3 regions of the Promicromonospora sp. NPDC059942 genome follow, and region 2 is predicted to be linked to each of the others. Evidence: riboswitches for the same ligand, from Rfam matches in the RefSeq annotation. Region 2 holds a riboswitch; each other region holds the start of a gene.
What was found. A riboswitch is a leader RNA that binds a small molecule or an ion and turns the genes downstream of it on or off. The one in region 2 is predicted to bind cyclic di-AMP.
Positions count from the first base shown of each region.

Region 1: another riboswitch for cyclic di-AMP. It lies ahead of ACFV9Q_RS15580 (C40 family peptidase); the one in region 2 lies ahead of ACFV9Q_RS28655 (C40 family peptidase).
Region 3: another riboswitch for cyclic di-AMP. It lies ahead of ACFV9Q_RS20430 (C40 family peptidase); the one in region 2 lies ahead of ACFV9Q_RS28655 (C40 family peptidase).

Region 1 covers NZ_JBHWLR010000008.1:285,912-290,240, forward strand. Annotated here, with positions in the region: gene ACFV9Q_RS15570 (S8 family serine peptidase) at 1-448, opposite strand, end outside; gene ACFV9Q_RS15575 (hypothetical protein) at 588-1,481, opposite strand; cyclic di-AMP (ydaO/yuaA leader) riboswitch at 1,645-1,840, shown strand; gene ACFV9Q_RS15580 (C40 family peptidase) at 1,842-2,576, shown strand; gene ACFV9Q_RS15585 (hypothetical protein) at 2,704-3,639, opposite strand; gene ACFV9Q_RS15590 (GlsB/YeaQ/YmgE family stress response membrane protein) at 3,645-3,911, opposite strand; gene ACFV9Q_RS15595 (ion transporter) at 4,124-4,329, shown strand, end outside.
Region 2 covers NZ_JBHWLR010000038.1:14,420-18,748, forward strand. Annotated here, with positions in the region: gene ACFV9Q_RS28650 (phytoene desaturase family protein) at 1-1,131, opposite strand, end outside; cyclic di-AMP (ydaO/yuaA leader) riboswitch at 1,260-1,439, shown strand; gene ACFV9Q_RS28655 (C40 family peptidase) at 1,440-2,324, shown strand; gene ACFV9Q_RS28660 (NAD(P)-dependent oxidoreductase) at 2,466-3,443, shown strand; partial or broken gene ACFV9Q_RS28665 (DNA-formamidopyrimidine glycosylase) at 3,558-4,329, opposite strand, start outside.
Region 3 covers NZ_JBHWLR010000013.1:112,772-117,100, forward strand. Annotated here, with positions in the region: gene serC (phosphoserine transaminase) at 1-634, opposite strand, end outside; gene ACFV9Q_RS20425 (metal-dependent transcriptional regulator) at 717-1,433, shown strand; cyclic di-AMP (ydaO/yuaA leader) riboswitch at 1,585-1,777, shown strand; gene ACFV9Q_RS20430 (C40 family peptidase) at 1,930-2,574, shown strand; gene ACFV9Q_RS20435 (universal stress protein) at 2,738-3,718, shown strand; gene ACFV9Q_RS20440 (aminotransferase class I/II-fold pyridoxal phosphate-dependent enzyme) at 3,793-4,329, opposite strand, start outside.

The DNA.
Region 1 (4,329 bases), on a different contig from region 2:
AGCCCGACCCGGCCTCGAGCACCTTGACCGGGAGGATCTTCGCGTCCGGCGCCACGCCCGCGACGCCGATGCCGTTGTCCGTCGCGGCGGCGACGATGCCTGCCACGTGCGTCCCGTGCTCGTCGCCGTCGTTGGTGCCGTCCGGACCCCTGAAGTCCCCTTCGCCGCACGGGCGGACGCCCGCGCAGCCCGTGAAGGTGGCACCCGGCAGGAGCTGCCCCGCCAGGTCGGGCTGGTCGAAGTCGACTCCTGTGTCGACCACGGCCACCACCACGCCGTCGCCGGTGCTGGCCGCCCAGGCCGCCTCGGCGTTGATCTGGTCCAGGCCCCACTGCCTGTCCCGGAGGGGATCGCTGGTCGCGGCCTGCGCACCCGGTGCCACGGCGACCAGCGCCGCCACGACGAGCGCCGCGGAGGTGGCGGCGCCGACGAATGACTTCCTGTTCATATATGCCCCCATTGTTCGCACAGGGGTTGATTACCCCTGAACTGGGGCAAACCTAGGGCGACGGGCTCGGCGCCGAACAGGCCTCGCACCCGGTGGGGGGTGAAATTTACACAATCGCAATCAGTAGGGGCGCGACGTGTCAGGCCCACGCCTCGGAGAGCTCGCTCTCGTCGCCGGCCTCCCGGGACAGCCGGAGCGCGGCGATGGCCGCTCCGAGCAGCAGGGCGACCACCCAGGCACCGAGCTGGTGCCCGTCGGCCACGACCGCCGCGGAGGCGATCTTGCCCGCGGCGATGGCCACGGCGGACAGCGGGTCCTCGGTGAGCGCGGAACCCGGCCAGATGTTCTCCTGCACCGCGAGCAGGGCGGGCCCGGCCGCCTGGAGCACCCAGACGGCGCCGGCGGCGGGCAGCCAGCCGAGCAGCTCGATCGGCCTGCTGTCCACGGTGAGCCCGAACGCGATGCCGAGCGCCACGGCGAACACCCACCACGTGCCGGTCGGGGACACCTCGTTGCCGGGCACGAAGCCCCAGAACCAGCCGTCGAGGAGCACGACCGGCAGGGCGAGGGCGACGCCGCGCAGCGCCGCCGGCCCGAGGCCCGCCAGGAGTCCGGCCCCGAGGCCGACGATCCCGGCCGCGCAGGTGACCAGGAGCATGCCGAGCGGCATGGCGTCACCCGGGACGGTCTCGCGGGCCGCGAGCCACCAGGAGGCGCCGCCGGCCCCGGCCATCGCGAGCAGGGTGCCGGCGATCGCGGCTCCGGCGCCCCCTCCGGCCGAACGGGCCAGGCGGGCGGTCGCCCCGGCGAGCACGCCGCCGAGCAGCGCCATCACGACGAGGCCGACCACTGCGCCGTCGGCCGTGAAGGGCAGCGGAAGGAGGCCCGCCGCGGCGGCGTCAGAAGCCTGCGCGACGCCGGTGACCTGGTACGACAGCTGGGCGAGCCAGGGCAGGAACCCACAGGTCCACCAGACGATCGCACTGATGGGAAACACCCACCAGGCGGAGATACGGGAGTGCGATTCGCCCATGCCGCCGAACGCTAGCGGATGTGTGATGTCGGTCATAACCCCTGAAGCCCGGAACGACGCAAATCTGCGCCTTCGTTGGGTCAGACCGTAATGCGTAACCCGATCGTGACTTTTTCCGTGAACGTGTGTACTTTGACTTCTGCTCCACCCCCACGGTGGAGTCGCGATCCGGACGCCGAGTCCTGTCACCGGTTCGTGACCAGACGTTCAAGACAGGAGCGGGGGACCCATTCCCGGGCGACAGCAGGATCGTCGTCCTCGGGGTGAAGCCGGACGGAAACCCCCCAGTAGCCGTGCGGCCGGGTTGTACTCCTACCCGAACCCGACAGCTGACCTCGCAGGCGGTACAGGAGACATTAGGTGACGAACTCCCTCCGCGGACGGCATCGTGACAGCCGCCCGGCCCAGACACCGCTGACCATCCTCGCTCGTACCGCCACCGAGAACGCCGGCACAGTTGCCCGCCGCGGCGCGCTCGCCGCAGCCGCCGGTGGCGTCCTGATCTCCACCATCGCGACGACGGCCCACGCGGCCCCGGCGATGGACCTGAAGACCGACGTCAAGACCGCGAAGCTCAACTCGGTCGACCTCAACTCCCTCACCGCGGTGGCCAAGCAGTCCGTCGCCGCCGCCCCCACCGTGACCGTCCCGGCCGACGCGAAGATGCCGATCGAGATGGAAGCCCTGGGCACCTCCACGGGCGCCGACGGCGAGAAGGGCGAGGGCCCCGCCGTCGTCTCGGTCGACGCGCCGGACCCCGTCCCGCTCGGCCAGCAGGCCGTCAACGTCGCCTTCAACTACCTGGGCATCACCTACGTGCTGGGCGGCAACTCGCCGGCGGAGGGCATGGACTGCTCGGGCCTGATCCAGTACACGTACGCCCAGCTCGGGATCTCCCTGCCGCACTCGTCGGGCGCGCTGCTCAGCTCCGGCTACCAGGTCACGTACCCCGAGCCCGGCGACATCGTCTGGACGCCCGGCCACGTGGCCCTCTACGCGGGCAACGGCATGATCATCGAGGCCTGGGCCGCCGGCATGCCGGTGCGCTACACCGAGATGTGGCAGAACAGCCCGACCTTCATCCGCGTCGTCTGACCCGGAGCGGAGCCGCAGGCTCTGACGACAAAAGGCAGAGCTGAGCCACTGTCTGAACAGAGTTTCTCGTGAGGCGTCGCCTCCGCCACCGGGTATCCGGTGCGGAGGCGGCGCCTCTCGCGTATCCCTACTCCGGCCAGTCGCAGCTGTCCGCGATGAAGGCGAACAGGTCGGCGCGCGCCGAGTCGGGCATGGGCACGTAGATCACGTGCTGCGTCACGCCGTCGACGCTCGCCGTCACGGGCAGGAAGGTGCCGCGCTTGTCCTCGCCCACGGCGTGGGCGTCGCAGCGGGCGGGCACCACTGCCAGCGTGACGCTGCCGGAACGCTGCCCGTCGAGCGCGGAGCCGGTCCAGCCGGAGTCCTTGCCGGCCGGGTCGGGGTTGTTCATGATCGTGGTCCCGGCGACCCGGTCGATCGTGACCTCGGGCCCGCCGTCCACCGGGTCGATCCGCAGCGTGACCAGGGCGGTCAGCTCCCCGTCGCGCGTCTCGACGGGGATGTCCGGATCGACGGCGAGGCTCGCACCCGCGGCGACCGCGGCCGTGGCGCAGTCCACCGCGTGGTTCCGCGCGAGGTGCCCGCCGGGATCGCCCACCTCCGCGACGACGACGTCGGAGGCCGGACCCAGGTCGTCGAACTCGCCCAGGGCCAGCGTGATCGTGGCCGACGGCGCGGCGTCCGGCACCGGCTCCTCCGGTCCCGCCGGGAAGCCCGCGCACTCCGCCTCGCCGAGCTGGACGTAGACGTCCCGCGTGGTGCCGGGCCGCAGCGCCGGGGTGCGGTTCTCCTTGGTGGGCTGGGACGGGCCGAAACCGTCCGCGTCCAGGGCACCCGACACCAGCGTCATCGTCTCGTCCGAGTCGTTGGTGACCGCGAGGACGATCTCGCGGGCGGCGTACTGCGTGCGCCCCTGGTCCACCTGGACGCTGAGGTGGTCGGCGATGTCGTCGGGCACGGGCCCCAGGGTCGACGACGGCGCGGGCGCGCCCGAACATGCGACCGCGGCCGCCCCGACCAGCGACGTCAGGACGACGACGAGGGTGGTGCGGCCGCGGGCCACAGCGGTCAGGCGGTCTTGCGCCGACCGAAGATCGCCTGCGCGATCAGGATGACGATGACCGCGCCGATCACCGCGAAGAGCCAGGTCGACCAGGACCAGAACTTGTCGAATCCGATGTTGAAGATGAGTCCGCCCAGCCAGCCGCCGAGCATGGCCCCGAGCACGCCGAGAAGCAAGGTGACCCAGAAACCGCCCGGCTGCTTGCCCGGGATGACGATGCGTGCGATGACACCGGCGATCAGTCCGAGGATGAGAAAGGCCCAGAAGCCCATGGCATTTTCCTCCAGTCGTGTTGCTTGCTTGTGCTCTACTCCAGCACTGATTTGGTTCACTTGCCACCGGACCCGCCGATTCACCCCCATATCGGTACATTGCGCTCCGACAAGTCGGGACACACCGCCGCGCTAAGGTTCGCCCGGGCAAGGGGCCCTGAGGCAAGGCCGGAGCGTGGGCTCCGGGCACGGGAAAGTGGAGGAACACCCGGATGAACCAGGAGATCGGCGTACAGGCCGCGCCGCGTACCGGACGAGAGCGGCTGCGTGCCTTCCTCGACCAGAGGTGGGTCACCAACCTCGTGCTCGGGGTGATCCTGGCGAACGCCCTGGTCCTGGGCGCGGAGACGATGGTGGACGGCGAGGCGTTCGAGGTTCTGCAGAACATCGACCACGTCATGCTCGGCTTCTTCGTCCT
Region 2 (4,329 bases):
GGTGAGCGACTCGTTGACGTGCAGCGTTCCGCTGAACGCCGCCACGGGGTCGACGTCGTCGCGCAGCCTGGGCAGCCGGCGCAGCAGCATGTTCACCTTGAGCTGGGCGCCCTCGGGCCCCGGACCGGCAGCCCCGGCCGACCCCGGCTCCGCGGAGGACGAACCGGAGGACGAACCGGAGGACGAGCCGGAGGCCGCACCCCGCCCGGCCGCGGCGAGCAGCCGGTCCAGCTCCGCCGGCGCGCAGCCCGCGAGCACGTGCCCGGCGGTCACGCCCCGGGTGCGCCCGTCGGCGTCGGTCCAGGCCACCTCGGCCCCCACGGCCCCGGGGTCGACGGCGGTGACGGTCGCCGAGGTGACGATCGTGGCGCCGGCCGCCACCGCGGCGTCGCGCAGGGCGCCGGAGACGGCGCCCATGCCGCCCACCGGCACGTCCCAGTCGCCGGTCCCGTTGCCGATCACGTGGTAGAGGAAGCAGCGGTTCTGCCGCAGGGACGGCTCGTCGACGTCGGCGAACGTGCCGATCAGGCCGTCGGTGGCGGCGACGCCCCGCACGACATCGTCGGCGAAGGTGCGGCGCAGCACCTCACCGAGGGGCTCCTCGAAGAGTGCGCTCCAGGCCTCCTCGCCCACGCCGTCGGACACGAGACGCCGGACGGTGGCGCGCGGGAGCAGGGGCTCGGTGAGTGTCGGGGCGAGGCGGCGGGCCACCTCGGTGGTCATCGCGTAGAACCGGCCCCAGGCCTCGAAGTCGGCGTCGGAGCCGGTCAGGCGGCGGAACGAGGCGCGGGTGGCGGCGTCGTCCTGGGTGTCGACCAGCAGGCCGCCGTCGGCCACGGGGGTGTAGGAGGAGAAGCGGCGGCGGATGAGGCGGACCGGGAGGCCGAGCTCGTCGACGATCCGGCGCGGGAGGAGCGAGACGAGGTAGGAGTAGCGCGACAGGCGGGCGTCGACGCCCGCGAACGGGCGGGCCGAGACGGCGGCGCCGCCCACGTGGTCGGCGCGCTCCAGGACGAGGACCGAGCGCCCGCCGCGGGCCGCGTAGGCCGCCGCGGTGAGGCCGTTGTGACCGCCGCCGACGACGACGACGTCGTACCGGGCGCGCAGGGTGTCGAGCGGGGAATCGGGCATGCACGCCATGGTGACACGCGGCACTCATTGCCAGGAACGTTCCATCACAAGACGGTATGTGACCTAATCGTGACATTTACGCAACGGACGAGTACGGTCGATCTCGCCGCTCCAGCAACGGGGAGGTCCAGGCCCGGACGCCGAATCCTGTCACCGGTCCTGAGCAGCCAGAACGTGACAGGGGCGGGGGAACCAGGTAAGCCGGGCACGCGAGTGTCCTCGGGGTGAAGCCTCCTTGTGAGGCCGGGTGATCGCTCTCCCCATCCGAACCCGACAGCTCACCTCGTAGGCGTCCGAGGAGATCACTGGTGACCGTACTCACCGACCGCACCCACGACTGGGCGGACGACCAGGCAAACCGACCCAGCAACCGGGGGCGGCACCGCGCCGAGGGCCCCGCTCTCACCCCCTTCACCGCTCTGACCCAGACAGCAGCCGAGAATGCCGCCCGTACCGGCGCCATCGCGGTCGTCACGTCCGGCATGCTCGCGTCGGTCTTCACCCAGACCGCCCACACCGCGCCTGCCGAGTCCCACACCCAGACCACGCTCGCGAACAAGACGTTCGACACCAAGACCCGTGCGGGCCTGGCCGAGAACCTCGTGACCAAGGTCGAGGTCGCCCACGACGCCGACTTCCAGTCCGAGAAGGGTCGCGTCACAGTGACCCCGTACGCCGAGACGGACGCCGGCATCGCCGAGGCCAAGGCGAAGGCGGAGGCCGAGGCGCGCGCCAAGGCCGAGGCGGAAGCCAAGGCGAAGGCCGAGGCGGAGGCGAAGGCCGCCGCCGAGGCTGCGGCGGCAGCAGCCGCCGAGGCCGAGGCCGCCGCGGCGGCAGCGTCCGAGTCCTCCGCGGACCTCGGCCAGCAGGCCGTCAACCTCGCCCTCGAGTACGTGGGCGTGCCCTACGTGTGGGGCGGAGCCTCCCCCAGCGGCTTCGACTGCTCCGGGCTCATCCAGTACGTCTACGCCCAGCTCGGGGTCAGCCTCCCGCACAGCTCGGCCTCGATGTCGACGGTCGGCTACCAGGTCTCCGCCGCGGAGGCCCAGCCGGGCGACATCGTCTGGACGTCCGGCCACGTCTCGCTCTACGCGGGCAACGGCATGGTCGTCGAGGCCCAGCAGGAGGGCGTCCCCGTGCACTACACGGAGATGTGGCAGACCAACCCGGTCTTCATCCGGGTGACGGGCTGACGCCTCCCGGCACATCACGCAGTACCCGCACGACTCGCAAGAACCCCCGGCACAGAGCGCCCGCCCGGCCGTCCCGAGGTTCCCCTCGGACAAGCCGGACGGGCGCTCTGCTTCGTGCCCCGGTCGGGTAACGTCCCCGGCGTGAAGATCCTCGTACCGGACGTGCCCTTCGACCTCGACTTCCCGTCCCTGCTGCCCGACGGCGGAGCCTCCTTCGCGCCCGGCGGCACCGACACCGTCGCCACCTACGCGATGAACGAGCCGATCCCTGCCGAGCACACCGACGCCGAGCTGCTCGTCACCTGGTCCAGCCCGCCCAAGATCGTGGCCGACGCCGCCGAGCGGCTGACCGGCCTGCGCTGGGTGCAGACCCTGTCGGCGGGCCCGGACGTCGCGCTGCGCTCCGGGTTCGCGCCCGACGTCGTCATCTCTTCGGGGCAGTCGCTGCACGACGACACCGTCACCGAGCACGCGCTGGCCCTGATCCTGGCGTCGGTCCGCCGGATCGATGTGTCCCTGGCCGCGCAGCGGGAACACCGCTGGGCCAAGGAGATCGCGTTCGCCCAGGCCGACGGCGTCACCGGCCGCGAGTACTCGCTCGACGGCGCGCGCGTGACGATCTGGGGCTTCGGGTCGATCGCCCTGCGGCTGGCACCGCTGCTCACCGCGCTCGGCGCGCAGGTCACGGGCGTCGCCTCGCGGGCCGGCGAGCGCTCCGGCTACCCCGTGGTCGACGCCGGCGGCCTCGACGCGCTGCTGGCCGAGACCGACCTGCTCGTCTCGCTGCTGCCCGCCGTGCCCGCGACGCGGCACATCCTGGACGCCCGGCTGCTGGGCCTGCTGCCGCCGACCGCGCGGTTCGTGAACGTCGGCCGCGGCGCGACCGTGGACGAGGCCGCCCTGGAGGACGCCCTGCGCTCCGGACGGCTCGCCGGTGCCGCGCTCGACGTCATGGAGACCGAGCCGCTGCCCGCGGACTCGCCGCTGTGGGACGTGCCGAACCTGATCCTCACGCCGCACGTCGCGGGCGGCCGGCCGCGCGGCGCGGCCCGCTTCCTGGCCGACCAGCTCACGGCCTGGCGCACGGGCACCCCGCTCCGCAACGTGGCCCCCCGCTAGCCTGCCGGTCCCCGCCCCTCGCCCCCGCCCCTCGCCTTCGTTGAGTGCTGGCTATTTGTTGTTCCTGGCGCTCGGAAGCAACAGATAGCCAGCACTCAACGGGTGGGGCGGGGGTCAGAGGCCGCGTGGTTTGGGCTGGCAGACCGGGCAGCTGAACGACGACCGGTTCATGAACGCGTCGCGGCGCACCAGCGCACCGCAGCGGCGGCACTCCTCGTTCTCCCGGCCGTACACGGCGAGCGACCGGTCGAAGTACCCCGACTCGCCGTTCACGTTGACGTACAGCTCGTCGAAGCTCGTGCCGCCCTGCGCCAGCGCCTCGCGCATCACCTCGGCCGCCGAGTCCAGCACGCGGCGCACGTCGGCGGCCTTCAGCTTGTCGGTCGCCCGGGCCCAGTGCACCTGCGCCCGCCACAGCGCCTCGTCGGCGTAGATGTTGCCCACGCCGGAGACCACGGTCTGGTCCAGCAGGGCGCGCTTGACCTGTGTCCGACGACGGCGGACGCGGCTCACCAGCGCGTCCAGGTCCAGGTTCGGGTCGAGCAGGTCGCGCGCGATGTGCGCCACCGGCTCGGGCAGCACCGGCAGGTCGGAACCGTGTCCGGCGGGGACGCCCGCGCTCGTGCCGTCAGGCACGAGGTCCTGGACGCTCAGGTGCCCGAACGTGCGCTGGTCGACGAAGTCGAGATACCGCGCGCCGGAGGGGGCGCCGTCCAGGTGCAGGCGGACCCGCAGGTGGGGGTGCTGCCAGTCGTCGGCCGGGTCGGCCGCGCCGGTCGGGGTGCGGGCTGGTTCCTCGTGCGGAACGGCGACCGGGGCGGAGCCGGGCGCGGCGCTCGGGACGGCGGCGGGCGTGACGCTCGGGGCGGCATCGAGTGCGGCGCTC
Region 3 (4,329 bases), on a different contig from region 2:
CGACGGCCGCGGGGGAGAGGACCGCCAGCCACAGGCCGCCGTCGGCCGCGAACACCTTCTGCGGGGCGAAGTAGTAGGCGTCGGTCTGGCGCAGGTCGACCGGCAGCGCGCCGGCCCCGGACGTCCCGTCGGTGAGCACGACGGCGCCGTCCGGCCCGGACGGGCGCAGCACCGGGGCCATGGCCCCGGTGGAGGTCTCGTTGTGCGGGGTGGCGTAGGTGTCGACGTCGTCGGCGGCCTGCAGGTAGGCGACCGTGCCCGGCTCCGCCTCGATCACCTGGGACGGCTCGAGGAAGGGCGCCCGCGACGTGGCGGTGGCGAACTTGGCGCCGAACTCGCCGAACGACGCGTGCTGCGCCTTGCGCTCCACGAGGCACAGCGTGGCGACGTCCCAGAAGGCGGTGGAGCCGCCGTTGCCGAGGGCGACCTCGTACCCGTCGGGCGCGCCGAGCAGCTCCGTGACACCCTCGCGAATGCGGCGGACCACGTCCTTGACGGGCGCCTGGCGGTGCGAGGTACCGAGCACGTGGGCGTTCGCCACGAGATGATCTACCTGTCCCGGGCGCACCTTGGAGGGGCCTGAGCCGAAACGGCCGTCGGTGGGCAGCAGGTGTGTCGGGATTGTCAGTGGCACAGAACTAGACTAGAACCTGGGCCGACGCCCGGGGCGCCGAGCCCAGGGCGACTGGACGGCTGCGCGCATGACGGGAGCTGACGTGACGGATCTGATCGACACCACCGAGATGTACCTCAAGACGATCTACGAGCTCGACGAGGAGGGCATCACCCCTCTGCGCGCGCGCATCGCGGAGCGCCTGGGGCATTCCGGACCGACGGTGTCGCAGACGGTCGCGCGCATGGAGCGCGACGGACTCGTGATCGTGACCGGGGACCGCCACCTGGAGCTCACCGAGCTCGGGCACGACAAGGCGATGCGCGTGATGCGCAAGCACCGCCTCGCGGAGCGCCTGCTGACCGACGTGATCAAGCTCGACTGGGAGCACGTGCACGTCGAGGCCTGCCGCTGGGAGCACGTGATGAGCGACCTCGTGGAGAAGCGCCTCGTCGGCCTGCTCGACCACCCCCACCACGACCCGTACGGCAACCCGATCCCCGGCCTGTCGGAGCTCGGCGAGGCCTACACGGACGTGCCGTTCCTGGCCGGGGTCATCTCGCTGCCCTCCGCGTTCGAGGCGGCGGCCAAGAAGGGCGTGAAGGGCGAGCCGCTCGCGGCGTCCCTCACCCGGATCGCGGAGCCGCTGCAGACGGACGTCGAGCTGCTGGCCCGCCTGTCCGACGCCGGCCTCGTGCCCGGCTCGCGGATCACGGCCGAGCTCAGCGACGGGACTTACACGGTGACCGTCGACGGCGCCGGGACGGCGCTGGAGCTCGGTGAGGACCTGGCGCGCCACCTCTTCGTCGCGACCGCCTGAACCGCACCCGAGGGTGTCCCAAACCTTCCGCTTTGTCGGAAAGGTGAGGCCACGTTCCCGACACGCCATGACATTCGTTGCCGGAACGTGACATCGGGGGTGAGGTCGGGTACGTTCAGATCGCTCTCACGGAGTCTTTTTCGTGAGAGTCCTCGGACGGACGCCGAACTCTGTCACCGGCCGGGGCCCCAAGACGACCGCATGACAGAGGCGGGGGACCCACCGTTGGGCGCCAGGGTGCGTCCTAGGGGTGAAGCCGGGTAATCCTTCGGGAATGCACGGCCGGGTGATTTCTCCCACCCGAACCCGACAGCTGACCTCGAAGGCGTACAAGGAGAGGTACTACGTGACCGCACGTACCACCCGCGCACGCCATCGTGCTGCGCGACGCCCCGTGACTCCGCTCACCGAGCTTGCTCAGAACGCCGCCGTTGGTCGTCGTACCGCGGTTGCCGCCGCAGGTGGCGCGCTCCTGGTCTCCACGTTCGGTGGCGCGATGGCAGCGCAGGCCGCTCCGATGGAGACCGGCCACGCCAAGATGAACTCGGTGGACCTCAACGCGCTGACGTCCCAGGCTCGCGAGTCCCTGTCGAACGCACCTGTCGTGACCGTCGCGCCCGACGCCGAGCTGAGCGTCGAGAAGTCCGCCGTCTCGGTGGTCTCGGCCGCCGACAACGAGGACTACCAGGCCGAGCTGGCCGCCCAGGAAGCCGAGGAGGCCGCTGAGGCGGCCGCCGCCGAGGCAGCAGAGGCCGCGGCCAGCGCCGTGTCGACCGCCTCCTCGTCCGTCGACATCCCGGCGTCGGCGATCGGCAACTCCGTGATCTCCATCGCCAGCCGCTACATCGGCGTCCCGTACGTCTCCGGCGGCTCCAGCCCGAGTGGTTTCGACTGCTCGGGCTTTACTTCGTACGTCTTCGCGCAGCTCGGCATCTCGCTGCCGCACTCCTCGTCGGCGCAGGCCGGCTACGGCACCCAGGTGCCGGCGTCGCAGGCCCAGCCGGGCGACCTGATGTGGACCCCCGGTCACGTCTCGATCTACGCCGGTGGCAACACCATGATCGACGCGTCCAAGCCGGGCACCGTGGTCGACTTCCGCACCATCTGGCAGTCGAACCCCACGTTCATCCGCCTGGGCTGACCGCAGCCACGCAGTACCGCAGCAGAGCGCCTGTCCGGGGAGATTCGGGCGGGCGCTCTGCTTTGCCATCTTTCTGCCGTCTTTTTGCCTCCGGATACCCACGACCGGCGCCCCGCCGGTAGCGTTGGAGGGCAAAGATGCACTGCTGAGGAAAGGACTGGCGATGACACGATCCGAGGTCGTACTGGTCGGGGTGGACGGATCGGCCGCGAGTCTGCACGCGCTGGACTGGGCTACCGCCTACGCGCACCGCGTGGGCTGGGCGCTGCACATCGTGTGCAGCTACTCCCTGCCGTCGTTCACCGCCGCGTCGCTCGACGGCGGGTACGCCGCGCTGGACGACACGACGATCCAGGAGGGCGCCAAGGCGGTCCTGGTCGAGGCGGAGAACCGCGTGGCCGACGCCGGGGTCCGCGCCACGACGGAGGTCGCGACCGGTGACGCCGCGGGCGTGCTCGTGGAGCTGTCCACCGACTACGGGCTCGCCGTGGTCGGGACGCGGGGCCGGGGCGGGTTCACGGAGCGGCTGCTGGGCACGGTGTCGTCCGCGCTCCCCGCGCACGCGAAGTGCCCGGTGGTGGTGGTGCCGCTGCGCGCCGAGACCAACCGCGGCGTCTCCTGGACGCCGCCGGACCTCGAGTCGGACGAGCCGGCCGCTGCGCCGGCCGCGTCGGACGTCGAGGCGGGCGGGGTCGCCGAGATCCGGGAGGTGCGCCGGATCGTCGTCGGCGTGGACGGGTCGCCGCAGGCCGAGCGGGCGCTGCAGCACGCGATCGTGCAGGCCAACGCGTGGGGTGCGGAGCTGACAGCGGTCACGGGCGTGCCTGTGGGGAACGCCGGGATGCTGGCGTGGCTGCCGTCCTCGATCGACCGGGAGCAGGTGCTGGCCGATATCGGGGCGGGCATGGACGTGCTGATCGACCGGTACGAGGCCCTGAACCCGGGCCTGCGGATCCGGCGGATCGTGCTCGACGGCACGGGCGCCGAGCTGCTGACGGAGTTCTCGACGGCGTCGGACCTCGTGGTCGTGGGCTCACGCGGTCGCGGCGGCTTCCGCGGCCTGCTGCTGGGCTCGACGAGCCAGGCTGTGCTGCACCACGCGGCGTGCCCGGTGCTCGTGGTGAACAAGCACTGCCCGGACTGACCGCGCGGTCCCGGAACGAGTCAGACCCTCAGGTCACCCGGGTGGCCTGAGGGTCTGACACGTCGGCGTGTCGGTCAGGCCTGCGCGGCCTCGGCGGCCGCGAGGAGCACGCAGGTCGCGACGCCGTCCATCGCCGTGCGGACCTCGTCCAGCGGCGGCATCGACGGCGCGAGGCGCACGTTCTTGTCCTGCGGGTCCTTGCCGTACGGGTGGGTGGCGCCGGCGGGGGTCAGGGCGATCCCGGCCTCCTTGGCGAGCTGGACCACGCGGGCCGCCGTGCCCGGCGCGACGTCGAGCGACACGAAGTAGCCGCCCTTGGGCTCGGTCCACGACGCGATGCCGTAGCCGCCCAGGCGCTCGGTCAGGATCTCGACCACGGCCTCGAACTTGGGCGCCAGGATCGCGCGGTGCTTGCGCATGTGCTCGCGCACGCCGTCGGCCGAGCCGAAGAACATTCCGTGCCGCAGGTGGTTGATCTTGTCGGGGCCGATCGAGGCGACCGACAGGTGCTTCTTGAACCAGGCGATGTTCGCCGGCGAGCTGCCCAGGAACGCGACGCCCGCGCCCGCGAACGTGATCTTGGACGTGGAGGCGAACAGCAGCACGCGGTC